One region of the Streptomyces sp. NBC_00316 genome, then DNA from elsewhere that is predicted to be linked to it. Evidence: riboswitches for the same ligand, from Rfam matches in the RefSeq annotation. Region 1 holds a riboswitch; the other holds the start of a gene.
The links. A riboswitch is a leader RNA that binds a small molecule or an ion and turns the genes downstream of it on or off. The one in region 1 is predicted to bind cyclic di-AMP.
Positions count from the first base shown of each region.

Region 2: linked by a shared signal. The riboswitch ahead of OG878_RS23940 (transglycosylase family protein) and the one ahead of OG878_RS11155 (M23 family metallopeptidase) in region 1 are both predicted to bind cyclic di-AMP.

Region 1 is NZ_CP108023.1:2,518,729-2,525,832, reverse strand. It holds gene OG878_RS11170 (DNA gyrase/topoisomerase IV subunit A) at 1-1,854, opposite strand, end outside; gene OG878_RS11165 (M16 family metallopeptidase) at 2,079-3,449, shown strand; gene OG878_RS11160 (M16 family metallopeptidase) at 3,476-4,858, shown strand; cyclic di-AMP (ydaO/yuaA leader) riboswitch at 5,067-5,236, shown strand; gene OG878_RS11155 (M23 family metallopeptidase) at 5,249-6,064, shown strand; gene OG878_RS11150 (GntR family transcriptional regulator) at 6,332-7,048, shown strand.
Region 2 is NZ_CP108023.1:5,359,617-5,366,720, reverse strand. It holds gene eno (phosphopyruvate hydratase) at 1-707, opposite strand, end outside; gene OG878_RS23940 (transglycosylase family protein) at 989-1,699, opposite strand; cyclic di-AMP (ydaO/yuaA leader) riboswitch at 1,701-1,872, opposite strand; gene OG878_RS23935 (transglycosylase family protein) at 2,173-3,102, opposite strand; gene OG878_RS23930 (cytochrome P450 family protein) at 3,209-4,594, opposite strand; gene OG878_RS23925 (nucleoside triphosphate pyrophosphohydrolase) at 4,604-5,566, opposite strand; gene OG878_RS23920 (SurA N-terminal domain-containing protein) at 5,580-6,236, opposite strand; gene OG878_RS23915 (GtrA family protein) at 6,375-6,776, opposite strand; gene OG878_RS23910 (glycosyltransferase family 2 protein) at 6,773-7,104, opposite strand, start outside.

The DNA.
Region 1 (7,104 bases):
CTCGTCGAGCGTGGTGAGGCAGATGACGTCCTCACCTGTCTCCAGCGTGAGGAACTCCGACACCTGCGCGCCGCCGGAAAGGTTGGGCGCCGCGTGCGTGTCGGGCAGCTGGGGCAGATCGATCACCGCGAGCCGCAGCAGACGCCCGGTGGACGTCACCACACCCACATCGCCGCGCGCCGTCGCAGGGACGGCCGACACGATCACGTCGTGCCTGGCCCGCTTGGCGCCCTCGTCGAACGCGATCGCGTCGCCCGTGGCCGTACGGGCCAGCAGACCGGTCGAGGACAGCAGCACGCGGCACGGGTCATCCGCGACCTCCAGCGGAACCGAGGCGACCTGCGAACCGGCCGACTCCAGCAGCACCGTCCGCCGGTCGGTGCCGAACTTCTTGGCGACCGCGGCCAGTTCCGTGGAGACCAGCTTGCGCAGCTCGGTGTCCGATTCGAGGATCGCGGTCAGCTCGTCGATCTCGGCCTTCAGCCGGTCCCGCTCGCTCTCCAGCTCGATCCGGTCGAACCGGGTCAACCGCCGCAGCGGGGTGTCCAGGATGTACTGCGTCTGGATCTCGCTCAGCGAGAAGTGCTCGATGAGCCGCTCCTTCGCCTGGGCCGAATTGTCGCTGGACCGGATGAGGCGGATGACCTCGTCGATGTCGATCAGCGCGACGAGGAGGCCCTCGACCAGGTGGAGCCGGTCGCGGCGCTTGGTCCGGCGGAACTCGCTGCGACGGCGTACCACGTCGAAGCGGTGGTCGAGATAGACCTCCAGGAGCTCCTTCAGGCCCAGCGTGAGCGGCTGTCCGTCGACCAGCGCCACGTTGTTGATGCCGAAGGACTCCTCCATCGGCGTCAGCTTGTAGAGCTGCTCCAGCACGGCCTCGGGTACGAAGCCGTTCTTGACCTCGATGACCAGACGCAGGCCGTGCTCGCGGTCGGTGAGGTCCTTGACGTCAGCGATGCCCTGGAGCTTCTTCGCCGAGACCAGATCCTTGATCTTGGCGATCACCTTCTCCGGGCCGACGGAGAACGGCAGTTCGGTGACGACCAGGCCCTTGCGGCGCGCGGTGACGTCCTCCACGGAGACGGTCGCACGGATCTTGAACGTGCCGCGGCCCGCCGCGTACGCGTCCTTGATGCCGCCGAGGCCCACGATCCGGCCGCCGGTCGGCAGGTCCGGGCCGGGAACGAACCGCATCAGGGTCTCCAGGTCCGCACCCGGATGCCTGATCAGATGGCGGGCGGCGGCGATGACCTCGCCCAGATTGTGCGGCGGCATATTGGTCGCCATGCCGACAGCGATCCCGGATGAGCCGTTGACCAGGAGGTTCGGATACGCGGCCGGGAGGGCGACCGGCTCCTGCTCCTGGCCGTCGTAGTTCGACTGGAAATCGACGGTGTCCTCGTCGATCGACTCCGTCATCAGCGATGTGGCGTCGGCCATCCGGCACTCGGTGTACCGCATGGCGGCGGGCGGGTCGTCGTTTCCGAGCGAGCCGAAGTTGCCGTGCCCGTCGACGAGAGGCAGCCGCATCGAGAACGGCTGCGCCATCCGCACGAGCGCGTCGTAGATGGACGCGTCGCCGTGCGGATGCAGCTTGCCCATGACCTCGCCGACGACCCGGGCACACTTCACATAGCCGCGGTCGGGGCGCAGCCCCATCTCGTTCATCTGGTACACGATGCGGCGGTGCACCGGCTTCAGGCCGTCGCGGGCGTCCGGCAGGGCCCGTGAGTAGATCACCGAGTACGCGTACTCGAGGAAGGAGCCCTGCATTTCGTCGACGACGTCGATGTCGAGGATCTTCTCCTCGAAGTCGTCCGGCGGCGGGGTCTTCGTACTGCGGCGGGGCATCGCTGCTGCGACTCCTTCACAGATCTGTTCGGGCAACCTCTGGTTCTGACGCGGACCATTGTGGACCGCGGCACTGACAACGCCGACCTCGACCCGTCCCAAGGGGCTGTCCGGCGCTCTTTCACGCGAACTTCCGCGGCACGGGAACTTCGCCAGGTGTCCGTCCGCTTGCTTACAGTGGCAGGTCTCGCAGGAAATTTAGTATCGCGATCGAAGGGACGTACATGCCCATGGGTCACACGGCCACAGCCCAGGCCGGCTCCGGCGGCTTGACAGCAACCGAGCACCGTCTGGCCAACGGCCTGCGCGTGGTGCTCTCCGAGGACCATCTGACCCCGGTCGCCGCGGTGTGCCTCTGGTACGACGTCGGTTCGCGCCACGAGGTCAAGGGGCGCACGGGTCTGGCTCACCTCTTCGAGCACCTGATGTTCCAGGGCTCCGGACAGGTCAAGGGGAACGGACACTTCGAGCTGGTGCAGGGGGCCGGCGGCTCCCTCAACGGCACCACGAGCTTCGAACGGACCAACTACTTCGAGACGATGCCCACGCACCAGCTGGAGCTCGCCCTGTGGCTCGAGGCCGACCGGATGGGCTCACTGCTCGCCGCGCTCGACGAGGAGTCCATGGAGAACCAGCGGGACGTCGTCAAGAACGAGCGCCGCCAGCGCTACGACAACGTCCCGTACGGCACGGCGTTCGAGAAGCTGACCGCCCTCGCCTACCCAGAGGGCCACCCGTACCACCACACGCCGATCGGCTCGATGGCCGACCTGGACGCTGCGACGCTCGAGGACGCGCGGACCTTCTTCCGTACGTACTACGCGCCCAACAACGCGGTTCTGTCCGTCGTCGGCGACATCGACCCGGAGCAGACGCTCGCCTGGATCGAGAAGTACTTCGGCTCCATCCCGTCCCACGACGGCAAGCAGCCGCCGCGCGACGGGACGCTCCCCGAGATCATCGGCGAGCAGCTGCGCGAAGAGGTCCGTGAGGAGGTTCCGGCGCGGGCGCTGATGGCTGCGTACCGGCTGCCGCACGACGGTACCCGGGAGTGCGACGCCGCAGACCTGGCGCTGACGGTCCTGGGTGGCGGCGAGTCCTCCCGGCTGCACAACCGCCTGGTCCGCCGCGACCGGACGGCCGTGGCGGCCGGATTCGGGCTGCTGCGGCTCGCCGGTGCGCCCTCGCTCGGCTGGCTGGACGTGAAGACGTCCGGTGGGGTCGAGGTGGCGCAGATCGAGACCGCGGTCGACGAGGAACTGGCCCGGTTCGCGGCCGACGGCCCGACGCCCGAGGAAATGGAGCGCGCCCAGGCGCAGTTGGAGCGCGAGTGGCTGGACCGGCTCGGCACGGTCGCGGGCCGCGCCGACGAACTGTGCCGGTACGCCGTGCTGTTCGGCGACCCGCAGCTCGCCCTGACCGCCGTCCAGCGGGTGCTGGACGTCACCGCGGAAGAGGTCCGGGCGGCTGCCCGGGCCCAGCTGCGGCCCGACAACCGGGCGGTGCTCGTCTACGAGCCGGTCGAGCCCAGCGGCGCGGCGGTCGCAGACGAGACGGACGCCGACACCGACGCGCACGAAGGGGCGGACAAGTGACCGACGCTGCCGCGACTGGAGTATCGATGGAGTATCACCCGCAGCCGACCCCCGGCACGGCCAGGCCCTGGGCCTTCCCCGCTCCCGAGCGAGGGGCCCTGCCCAACGGGCTCACGGTGCTGCGCTGCCACCGCCCCGGCCAGCAGGTCGTCGCGGTCGAAATCTTCCTCGACGCCCCGCTGGACGCCGAGCCCGAAGGCCTCGACGGCGTTGCCACGATCATGGCGCGGGCCCTGTCAGAGGGGACCGACAAGCACTCCGCGGAGGAGTTCGCAGCCGAGCTGGAGCGCTGCGGCGCCACGCTCGACGCGCACGCCGACCACCCCGGAGTCCGGGTGTCCCTGGAGGTCCCGGCCTCCCGGCTGGCCAAGGCACTCGGCCTGGTGGCCGAGGCACTGCGGGCACCCGCGTTCGCCGACAGCGAGATCGAGCGGCTGGTGAACAACCGGCTCGACGAGATCCCGCACGAGCAGGCCAACCCGGCCCGCCGCGCCGCCAAGCAGCTCTCCAAGGAGCTCTTCCCGGCCACGGCCCGCATGTCGCGCCCCCGCCAGGGCACCGAGGAGACGGTGGAGCGGATCGACTCCGCGGCCGTCCGCGCCTTCTTCGAGGCCCATGTCCGGCCGTCCACCGCGACCGTCGTGGTCGTCGGTGACCTCACCGGCATCGACCTGGACGCGCTGCTCGCCGACACCGTGGGCGACTGGGCCGGAAACACCGCGGAGCCCCGCCCCGCCCCGCCGATCACCGCCGACGACACCGGCCGGGTGGTCATCGTCGACCGTCCGGGCGCCGTGCAGACGCAGCTGCTGATCGGCCGGATCGGCGCCGACCGGCACGACAGCGTCTGGCCGGCCCAGGTCCTCGGCACGTACTGCCTGGGCGGCACGCTCACCTCCCGGCTGGACCGGGTGCTGCGCGAGGAGAAGGGCTACACCTACGGCGTGCGGGCTTTCGCGCAGGTCCTGCGGTCGTCGGCGCCCGGCTCCGCCTCCGGGGCGACGGGCGCCGCGATGCTCGCCATCAGCGGTTCGGTGGACACGGAGTCCACCGGACCGGCGCTGGACGACCTGTGGACGGTCCTGCGGACGCTGGCGGCCGAGGGCCTGACCGACGCCGAGCGCGAGACGGCGGTGCAGAACCTCGTGGGTGTCGCCCCGCTGAAGTTCGAGACGGCGGCCTCCGTGGCGGGCACGCTCGCCGACCAGCTCGAGCAGCACCTGCCGGACGACTACCAGGCGCAGCTGTACGCGCGCCTCGCGGAGACGGGAACGGTCGAGGCGACCGCGGCGGTGGTCAGCGCCTTCCCGGTGGACCGGCTGGTCACGATCCTCGTCGGCGACGCCTCGCAGATCGAGGAGCCGGTCCGGGCGCTGGGTATCGGAGAGGTGTCGGTCGTCACCGGCTGATCAGCCGAACGCTCCTGTACCGGGACGAATGCGGACCCCGGCGAGTCACTTCTCGCCGGGGTCTTCCCTTTTGTCTGATTTATCAGGTCGAGAGTCTGTATGTCCTGTGGTGTGCGCTACAAAACGGCCTGTCCGTTTGGTGAATGAAAGTGCCCCCGCTTAGCGTCGGCTCAGCTGTCCGTCACTCGAATGCTGCATCCGCGGCGCCGGGCAGCGATCGCCGAGTCCCCGTCAGGCGCGAGCCTGGGGAGCCGGGGACCCACGCAGTCCCTGGGGTGAATCGGATGCCTGCGGCCCTCTTGTGGGGCCGGGACCTCCGTAGGAGACCTTCCTGCTCCGAACCCGTCAGCTAACCCGGTAGGCGAGAAGGAAGGAAAGGATCAACCCTTCATGGCGTTCACCCGCCCCACCGGGAAGCATCGTGCCCCGAGCCGCCTGACGCGCAGGAGCGCGCAGGTCGCCGGCGTCGCGGCTCTGGCCACCACCGGCGTCATCGGTGGCCTGGCTTCCCCGGCCCTCGCCGCCGAGGCCAAGGTCCCCTCCGTCAGCGAGACCGGTCTGAACCAGATCATCGCCATCGAAGGCGCCCTCGCCGACCAGGTGGCCGCCCAGGCCGACGTGCAGCAGCACCTGGCCGATGCCGCCGCCAAGGCGAAGGCCGAAGCCGCGAAGGCCAAGGCCGCGGCCAAGGTCAAGGCCGAAGCAGTGGCCAAGGCCAAGGCCAAGGCCGACGCCCGTGTCAAGGCGGCCCGCGAGGCGAAGGCCCGCGCCGCCCGTTCTGCCGAGCGCACCCGTCTCGGCGCCTTCCAGCTCCCGGTCGCCGGTTCATACGTCACCACCGGCTACAAGTCCAGCGGTTCCCTCTGGTCCTCCGGCCGTCACTCGGGCATCGACTTCCACGCCGCCTCCGGCAGCTCCGTCGTCGCCGTCGGCGCCGGCACGGTCGTCGAGGCCGGCTGGGGTGGCGCGTACGGCAACAACATCGTGCTCCGGATGACGGACGGCACGTACACCCAGTACGGCCACCTCTCCTCGATCGGCGTCTCGGTCGGCCAGAGCGTCGGTGCGGGCCAGCGGATCGGCTTCTCCGGCTCGACCGGCAACTCCACCGGACCGCACCTTCACTTCGAGGCCCGGACCACGCCGTCGTACGGCTCCGACATGGACCCCGTCGCGTACCTGCGCGCCCACGGCGTCAACGTCTGACCGACGACACGTCCGCACTGTCCCGAAGGCCCCGGCTTCCCGCCGGGGCCTTCGGCGTATCCCGCCGTCCTCCTCGCGGGACGGACCTGCCGAACGAGCCCGGGCAGGCTCGTCGAACGAGCCGGGGCGGGCTTGTCGAACGGAGTCCGAACAAAAAGATATTCATGGATTTCGACCCGGCATCGGAAATGCAGCCGCATTGCAATAGAGTCACAGAACAGGCGTCGGCCGGCCGCGTTTCGCGGGGATTAAGGCGGAGGTTCGGACATGCGCATTCCGGCGCATTCGGTATGCACGGCGATCCGTGACGACATCGTCTCGGGTGTCTTCGAACGCGGCAGCAGACTCACCGAGGAGCTCCTCGCACGCCGTTACGGGGTCTCCCGTGTCCCGGTGCGGGAAGCGCTGCGGACCCTGGAGTCCGAGGGCTTCGTGGTCACCCGCCGGCATGCCGGTGCCTGTGTCGCCGAGCCCACCGCGCAGGAGGCCGCCGACCTGCTGGAGGTCCGGATGCTGCTGGAGCCGCTGGGTGCGGCCCGCGCCGCGCAGCGCCGCACCGAGGCGCACCTCAAAGTCCTCCGTGGCCTGGTCAGGCTCGGCCAGGAGCGGGCCCGGCGGGGCGAGGGGGAGGATCTGCGGTCGCTGGGCGGCTGGTTCCACGAGACGCTCGCGCAGGCCTCCCGCAGCCCCGGTCTCATCGCGCTGCTCACCCAGCTACGGCACAAGATCGCCTGGATGTACGCGGTCGAGCAGCCGGCCCGCCCCGCCGATTCCTGGGCCGAGCACGGAGCCATCGTGGACGCCGTGGCCCGTGGGGACGCGGAACGCGCCAGGGCGCTGGCCGCGCAGCACGCCGAGCGGACCACGGCCGCCCACCGGTTGCGGTGCGCGGACCGCATGCCGGGCCGGGAGGCCGTCCCGCCCGCTCCCGGCCGGGTGAGGACTTCGCAACATGTCGTAAACACCGCGAGCGGCCGTCATTAACACGTGCGCCGTATACAAGAGATGTAATTCTGCGGCGCTTTCTTCAGGCTGCCCGA
Region 2 (7,104 bases), 2.8 Mb from region 1:
TCGCGGCCCGGGACGTAACCGGCCTCCTTGATCGCCTCGACGATGAGGTCCAGGGCGGCGCGGTTCGACTCCAGGTTCGGCGCGAAGCCGCCCTCGTCACCGAGACCGGTCGACAGACCCTTGGTCTTCAGGACCTTCTTCAGCGTGTGGTAGACCTCGGCGCCCCAGCGCAGGGCCTCGGAGAAGGACTCCGCACCGATCGGGGCGATCATGAACTCCTGGATGTCCACGTTGGAGTCGGCGTGCGACCCACCGTTGAGGATGTTCATCATCGGGACGGGCAGCAGGTGCGCGTTCGGGCCACCGAGGTAGCGGAACAGCGGCAGGTCCGATGCCTCGGAGGCGGCGTGCGCGACGGCCAGCGAGACGCCGAGGATCGCGTTGGCGCCGAGCGAGCCCTTGTTCTCGGTGGCGTCCAGGTCGAACATGGCCTGGTCGATCAGCCGCTGCTCGGTCGCGTCGTAGCCGACGAGCTCCGGGCCGATCTGCTCGATCACGGCGAGGACGGCCTTCTCGACGCCCTTGCCCTGGTAGCGGTTGGGGTCACCGTCGCGAAGCTCAATGGCCTCGAACGCACCGGTGGAGGCGCCGGACGGAACGGCAGCACGGCCCGTGCTGCCGTCGTCGAGGCCGACCTCGACCTCGACCGTGGGGTTTCCGCGGGAGTCGAGGATTTCCCGGGCTACGACGACGTCGATGGACGGCACGAGGCATCTCCTTCTGGGATATGACGCTGTTTGTGCAGGGTCGCTTTGGCCTTGCGACAAGAGCCTAACCGTCCCGGACCACTGCGTTCGGCGACCGCCCGACTCCTGGGACGAAAAAGGACCCAAGGGCCCCCATAGGCGGACAAAGATCAAGAAATCTACTGGCCGGTAACTACAACAGGTGAACGGAGAGCGCAGAAACCCCGGCCCGGCGCGTACGGGGGAATCCGCGCCGGGTCGGGGTGCTCAGGGAGAGGAGAGCCCTCTTCTGCAGGGTCGTACTACTTCGTCAGGTGGAGCTGCTGACCCGGGTAGATCAGGTCGGCGTCCTCGACGATGTTCTTGTTGAGCTTGAACAGCTGCTGCCAGCCGCCCTTGACCTTGTGCGCCGCGGCGATCTTGCTGAGCGAGTCGCCGGACTTGACGGTGTACTCACCGTCGCCCTTCGCGACCTTCTCGCCGGCCGGCGTGGTGACGGTCTTCCTGGCCGCGGTGCCGCGGTCCGAGCGGGAGGCGGCGGGGGCTTCGGTGTGCTCGGCGGGCTTCGGCGCGGCCGGCTTCGACTGCGCGGCCGGGGTGCTCTGCGTCGCGCCGGTGTCGACACCCGGGTCGACACCGTCGTTGGTGAGGTTGCCCGCACCCGCACAGGACCAGGCGCCCGGGCCCTGCATGTCGAGGAGCACCTCGGCGGTGGCGATCTGCTGGGCCTTGGTGGCCAGGTCGGCCCGCGGGGCGTACTTCGTACCGCCGGCGGCGGCCCAGCTGGACTGCGAGAACTGCAGGCCGCCGTAGTAGCCGTTGCCGGTGTTGATGGACCAGTTGCCACCGGACTCGCACTGGGCGACGGCGTCCCACGTGGCGACGGACGCGGCGGAGGCGTTGGTCGCACCCATCAGGGGAACGGCGATGGCGGCACCGGCAACACCCGCGAGCGTGGCGACACGGACGGCCTTGGACGGGCGACGGTGCTTGCCCTTGCTGTTCAGCAGCATGGAATCTCCTCACCGACGCCTACGAGGTGAGCTGTCGGGTTCGGGCCTAGTGAGTTGCCCGGTCGCACGTCCTGGCGTGCGACTTCACCCCGAGCCGATGCTGACGGTCTTTCGACCATCGGCCCCGGCGGCTTACCTGGGTCCCCCGCTCCTGCCTACGGCGCTTTACGCGTCTGTTCCCTTCGACCGACGGCAGGATTCGGCGTGACGATCGACGGGGCCCGCGGTGCGAGCAGTTCCGACCGTAAACATAGGCAACCCCCATATTCAAAGATGGACATACCGGACAATCAACCCTTACTTGCATCCGGCTCGTCATCGTTTTCGCAGGTCGGGGGCGATGCGGACGGACTCCGCAGATGCGACACGCCAGTTGACGCAAAGAGACCCATGTCTCACTTACGCATAAGCGGACATAGGCCTCTGAACTACCCCTATTTTGGGGGCATTTTTAGCTGTTGATCAGACCGGTCTCAGTTCACCTTCACATCGAGAGCGAGGCTCTGGCCAGGGAGAATGAGGTTCGGGTCGGCGCCGACGGCGTCCTTGTTCACCTCATAGAGCGCGGGCCACCCGCCGGGGACGTGATGTGCATCAGCAATCGCCCACAAGTTGTCGCCGGGCCGCACCTCGTAGGAGCCGTCGGCCGCCGGGGCGCCTGCGTCACGCCCCTCGCTGTCCCCGCGGGAAGCATGGCGGCCCGACTCCCGGCCGTTGCCCGCCCCTGTGTCCTGGCCCACTTCGGAGGCCGGCGCGCCGCGGTGCTTGCCGCTCGACTCACCGCCGAAAGAGTCCGAGGAATCAGAGGAGTCGGTCGATTCGGAGTAATCGGATGAATCAGATGTATCGGACGTCGATTCGCTCGACTTCTTGTCCGATGCCTTGCCCGACGACTTCTTCGAGGCGCTCTCCGACGCCTTGGTGGACGACTTCGCACCGTCCGACGCGCTCACCCCGCCGGACTCCTGCGCGCCCTCGGTCGGTTCGGCCGACGGCACGGTGCCCGGGTCGACGCCCGGCAGCGCCCCGTCCACCGTGAGGCCGGAGATCACCGCACAGCTGGGCCACGCCTTCGGCCCCTTGTCGTCCAGGACCTTCTCGGCGATCGCTATCTGCTGCGAGCGGCTGGCGAGGTCGGCACGCGGGGCGTACGCCTCACCTCCGTACGACTTCCAGGCGTCCTGGGAGAACTGGAGACCGCCGTAGAAGCCGTTGCCGAGGTCGGCACTCCACATGCCGCCGCTCTCGCACTCGGCGACCCGGTCCCAGGTCGTGGCGTCGGCCGCGTGTGCACCGGCCGCGCCGAGCAGCGGGATGGCGATGGCCGAGCCGGTCACGCCTGCGGCGACGACGATGGCGGGTGCCTGACGAGGGCGACGGTGCCTGCCGTTCGCGGAGCCCATGGGAGTGCCTTCCGTGTGACTGACAAAGTGACGGGTGCGTCGAACGGTGAACGTATCCGCAGTCGAACGCTTGTCACAAGTCGATGCAGCACAGATCACGTGAAAGTCACGGAGTTGACAGCGAGTCACCTTCGTCGCAGCGATGTCCGGGTTCGAACTCCACGGGAAGAGTGCGCAGTCCGCGCATGATGAGCCCACCGCGCCAGCGCAAATCGGTAGGTTCCCCTGCAAGCCGCAGGTCAGGCAGGCGTCTCAACAGCGTGGCGAGGGCCGCCTGGCCCTCCAGCCGGGCGAGCGGCGCCCCCAGACAGTAGTGGATGCCGTGCCCGTAGCCGAGGTGCTGATTGTCACGCCGGGCGAGGTCGAGCGTGTCGGGGTCCGCGAACCTTTCCGGGTCCCGGTCGGCGGCGGCGAGCACCACCAGTACGGGGTCGCCCGTCGCGATCCGCTGCCCGCCGAGCCTGAGCGGTTCGGTGGCGAACCGCCAGGTCGCCAGCTCCACCGGGCCGTCGTAGCGCAGCAGTTCCTCGATGCCGGTCTCCAGCAGCCCCGTCTCCCCGGCATCCAGCGAGCGCTGCAGCCGCTCCCGCTGCCCGGGGTTGCGCAGCAGGGCGTACACCCCGTTGCCGATGAGGTTGACCGTCGTCTCGAACCCCGCGAAGAGAAGGATGAAGGCCATGGCGGCGGCCTCGTTCTCGGTGAGGTGCTCGCCGTGGTCGCTGGCCCGGATCAGCCCCGAGATCAGATCGTCGCCGGGGTTCTCCCTTTTGCGGTGGATCAGTTCGGCGAGATAGCCGCGCATCTTCTTGACCGACCGGGCCACACCGCCGCGCGGCCCGCCGCCGTGGCGGATCATCATGCCCGCCCAGTCCCGGAAGTCGTCCTGGTCCTCGCGCGGCACGCCGAGCAGATCGCAGATCGCGTAGATCGGGAGCGGGAACGCGAAGTCATGAATGAGGTCCGCGCTCCCCTCCTCGATGAAGTTGTCGATGAGGCGGTCCGTCAGCTCCTGCACACGCGGCGCGAACTCCGCGACGCGGCGGGGCGTGAACGCCTTCGAGACCAGGCGGCGCAGCCGGGTGTGGTCGGGCGGGTCGATGTTCAGCAGATGCGTCATCAGCTCCGCCTTGCGCTCGCCCGGGATGCCGGTCTTCCCCTTGGCATGCGCCGGCTCGGCGTGGTGCGCCGGGTTCTTGGAGAGGCGGGTGTCGGCGAGTGCCTGCCGGGCGTCCGCGTACCGCGTCACGAGCCACGCCTCGACCCCGCTGGGCAGCGCGGTGCGGTGCACCGGGCTGTGCTCGCGCAGCCAGGCGTAGGCCGGGTACGGATCGGTGGCGAACTCCCAGGTGAAGAGTTCGGGCGCACCGGGAGGGGCGCCGGCGGGGCGATCGGCAGGGCAGCCGGCGGCGTTGCCTGCAGACCGCTCGGCGGGGCTGTCTGCGGAGCTGCCGGTGGGCCGGTCTGCGGGGCTGTCGGCGGGGCTGTCGTTCACCCCCTGACGTTATCCGTTGGCCTCCGCGGCAAGAATCGCGTCCCGGTAGGCACGGCCCGCTGCGCGCAGGGCGGCCTCGGGGTCGGTGCCGTCCCGTTCCGCGCGTACGGCGAGGGCGAGGAGCTCGTACCCGATGCCGTCGCCCGTGGGGAGCGCCACATCGAGTCCCGCGGTACGCACCCGCCCGGCCAGCTTCGCCGCCAGCGCCAGACCGGGCTGGCCGAGCGGCACGCCCTCGGTGACCGATGCGCGCTGCTTCTCGATGGCCTTGGTGCGCAGCCAGTGCGCGTGCACGTCCTCCGGGGTCTCGGCGGTCTCGTCGCCGAAGACATGCGGATGGCGGTGGATCAGCTTCTCGACGAGGGTGGCCGCGACGTCGTCGACAGAGAACGGCGCGTCCTCGTCCTCCTCCGCGATCCTGGCGTGGAAGACGACCTGGAGCAGTACGTCGCCGAGTTCCTCTCGCAGCTCGTCGCGGTCGCCGTCCTCGATCGCCTCGACCAGTTCGTACGCCTCCTCGATGGCGTACTTGGCGAGCCCCTGGTGGGTCTTCTGCGACGTCCAGGGGCACTCGGCCCTGATCCGGTCCATGACCTGGACCAGATCGAGGAGCCGGGCGCCCGGCAGGTCGTAGGAGCCGGGCAGCAGCTCCAGGTTCGGCATCCGGACCCTGCCCGATCCCGCCAGCCGGGCCAGCCCGTCGGTCAGCGGCTGGTTGCCCTCGCCGCCGGTCAGGACCACGACGGTCCGGCCGCCCGCACAGGCGTCGACGAGCTCCTGCGCGGTGGGCGCGGCGTGCGCGACCGTGACACCCGCCTCGCGCAGATAGGGCAGCTGGGGGTGGTCCGGCTCGGCGCAGAGCACCCGGTCGGCGGCGTGCAGCGTCTGCCAGGCCGGCCAGGACAGCAGTCCGGGCGCGACCCGGTGGCTGGCGGTGAGCAGGACGATACGACCGGGATCTTCAGCGTTCACCCCACCAACCTACCTACGCGCCGGCGGCGGTCTCCTGCTGGGCGGGCTTGGTGACCTGGGTGATCCACGGGGCCTTGAAGTCGGCGAGCTGGGTCTGCTTGTTGTTCCACGTGCCGAAGCGCGGGTTGACGTCGATGTGCAGCGACGTCGACGCAGCGGTGAGCGCCTTGCTGACGGCCGCCACGCCATCGGGGGTCTGCAGGTCGGCGCCGAGCGAGTCGGCCAGCTTCTGCACCTGGATCTGCTCCCGCAGAGCGGCGTCGATCTGGCTGGGGGCCAGCCAGCTCGCCGTGAGCAGCTGCTGCTGCCACGCCTTCTCTCCACCGCTCTGCGCGGCCTGTGCCTGCCGCATCTCCTGGATCTCCTTGCGGCTGACCGTCACGCCCGCGTCCGCCGAGGCCTTGTCCAGGATCCGGTCGAAGATCAGTCCGTGCAGCTTGGCCCGGCCGAGCTGCCCGGACTTGCTGATCAGCTGGACCGAATCGTCGGAGTCGCCCTGCGCGGTGCGTACGTCCGCCACCTGCGCCTGCACGGTGGACACCTCGATCCGGTCCCCGCCGACCACGGCTGCGGCACCTGGGTGGGCCTGGCTGCCGCAGGCGGAGAGCAGCGGCGCCGCGATGAGCGTGGCAGCGGAGACGACGAGCGCGGTGCGACGGCGGCGGTGCAAAGGAGCCTCCCGGGGAGAGATTGTGCGGCGGTGCACAAAGCCTTGCGGTGATCGATGTTAGGCAGTGGGCGTGATCCGGGCCACTGGTTCGACCAACGATTCGGGAGGAGTTGGGGATGTGGGCCTGATCCGGTGCACTCAGCGCACCTGTTCGACCGCTTTCGGCCGCGTGTCCGGCCGCAGCATGATCGCGCGCGAGACCACGAAGGTGATCGGGATGGCCGCCAGTGCCGCGACCAGCGGTGCGTAGCGGCTGCTGAACCCCGCCCGGTCGACCAGCAGCCAGACGCCACCGGTCGTGATCACGAAGTTGGCGGCGTTGGTGAGCGGGAAGAGCAGGAATTTCCGCCAGGTGGGACGTATCCGGTAGGTGAAGTACGAGTTCAGCAGAAACGACCCGATCATGCTGGACACGAACGCGATCACATGCGCGGCCAGGTACGGCAGCACGGTCAGCAGGGCCAGGTAGCAGCCGTAGTACGTACCGGTGTTGACGACGCCGACGAGGGCGAAGCGCGCCATCTGGACCGTGACCTTCATCGGCGCGCGAGCTCCCGGGTCCTCTGCTGATTCGGTACGCCGGTGTTGGACGCCTTCACCAGGAAGTGCGGGCGCCGCTTCACCTCGTAATAGATACGGCCCACATACTCGCCGACCACACCCACCATCACCATCTGGACACCGGCGAGGGCCGTGAGCACGACGATCAGCGTGACATAGCCGGGGGTGTCCACCCCTTGCACCAGGGCGACGCCGACGATCCAGGCGGCGTAGGCGAAGGCGAGGGACATCAGCACCATCCCCAGGTACAGGGCGGCACGCAGCGGCTTGTTGTTGAAGGAGAGCAGCCCGTCCAGCCCGTAGTTGA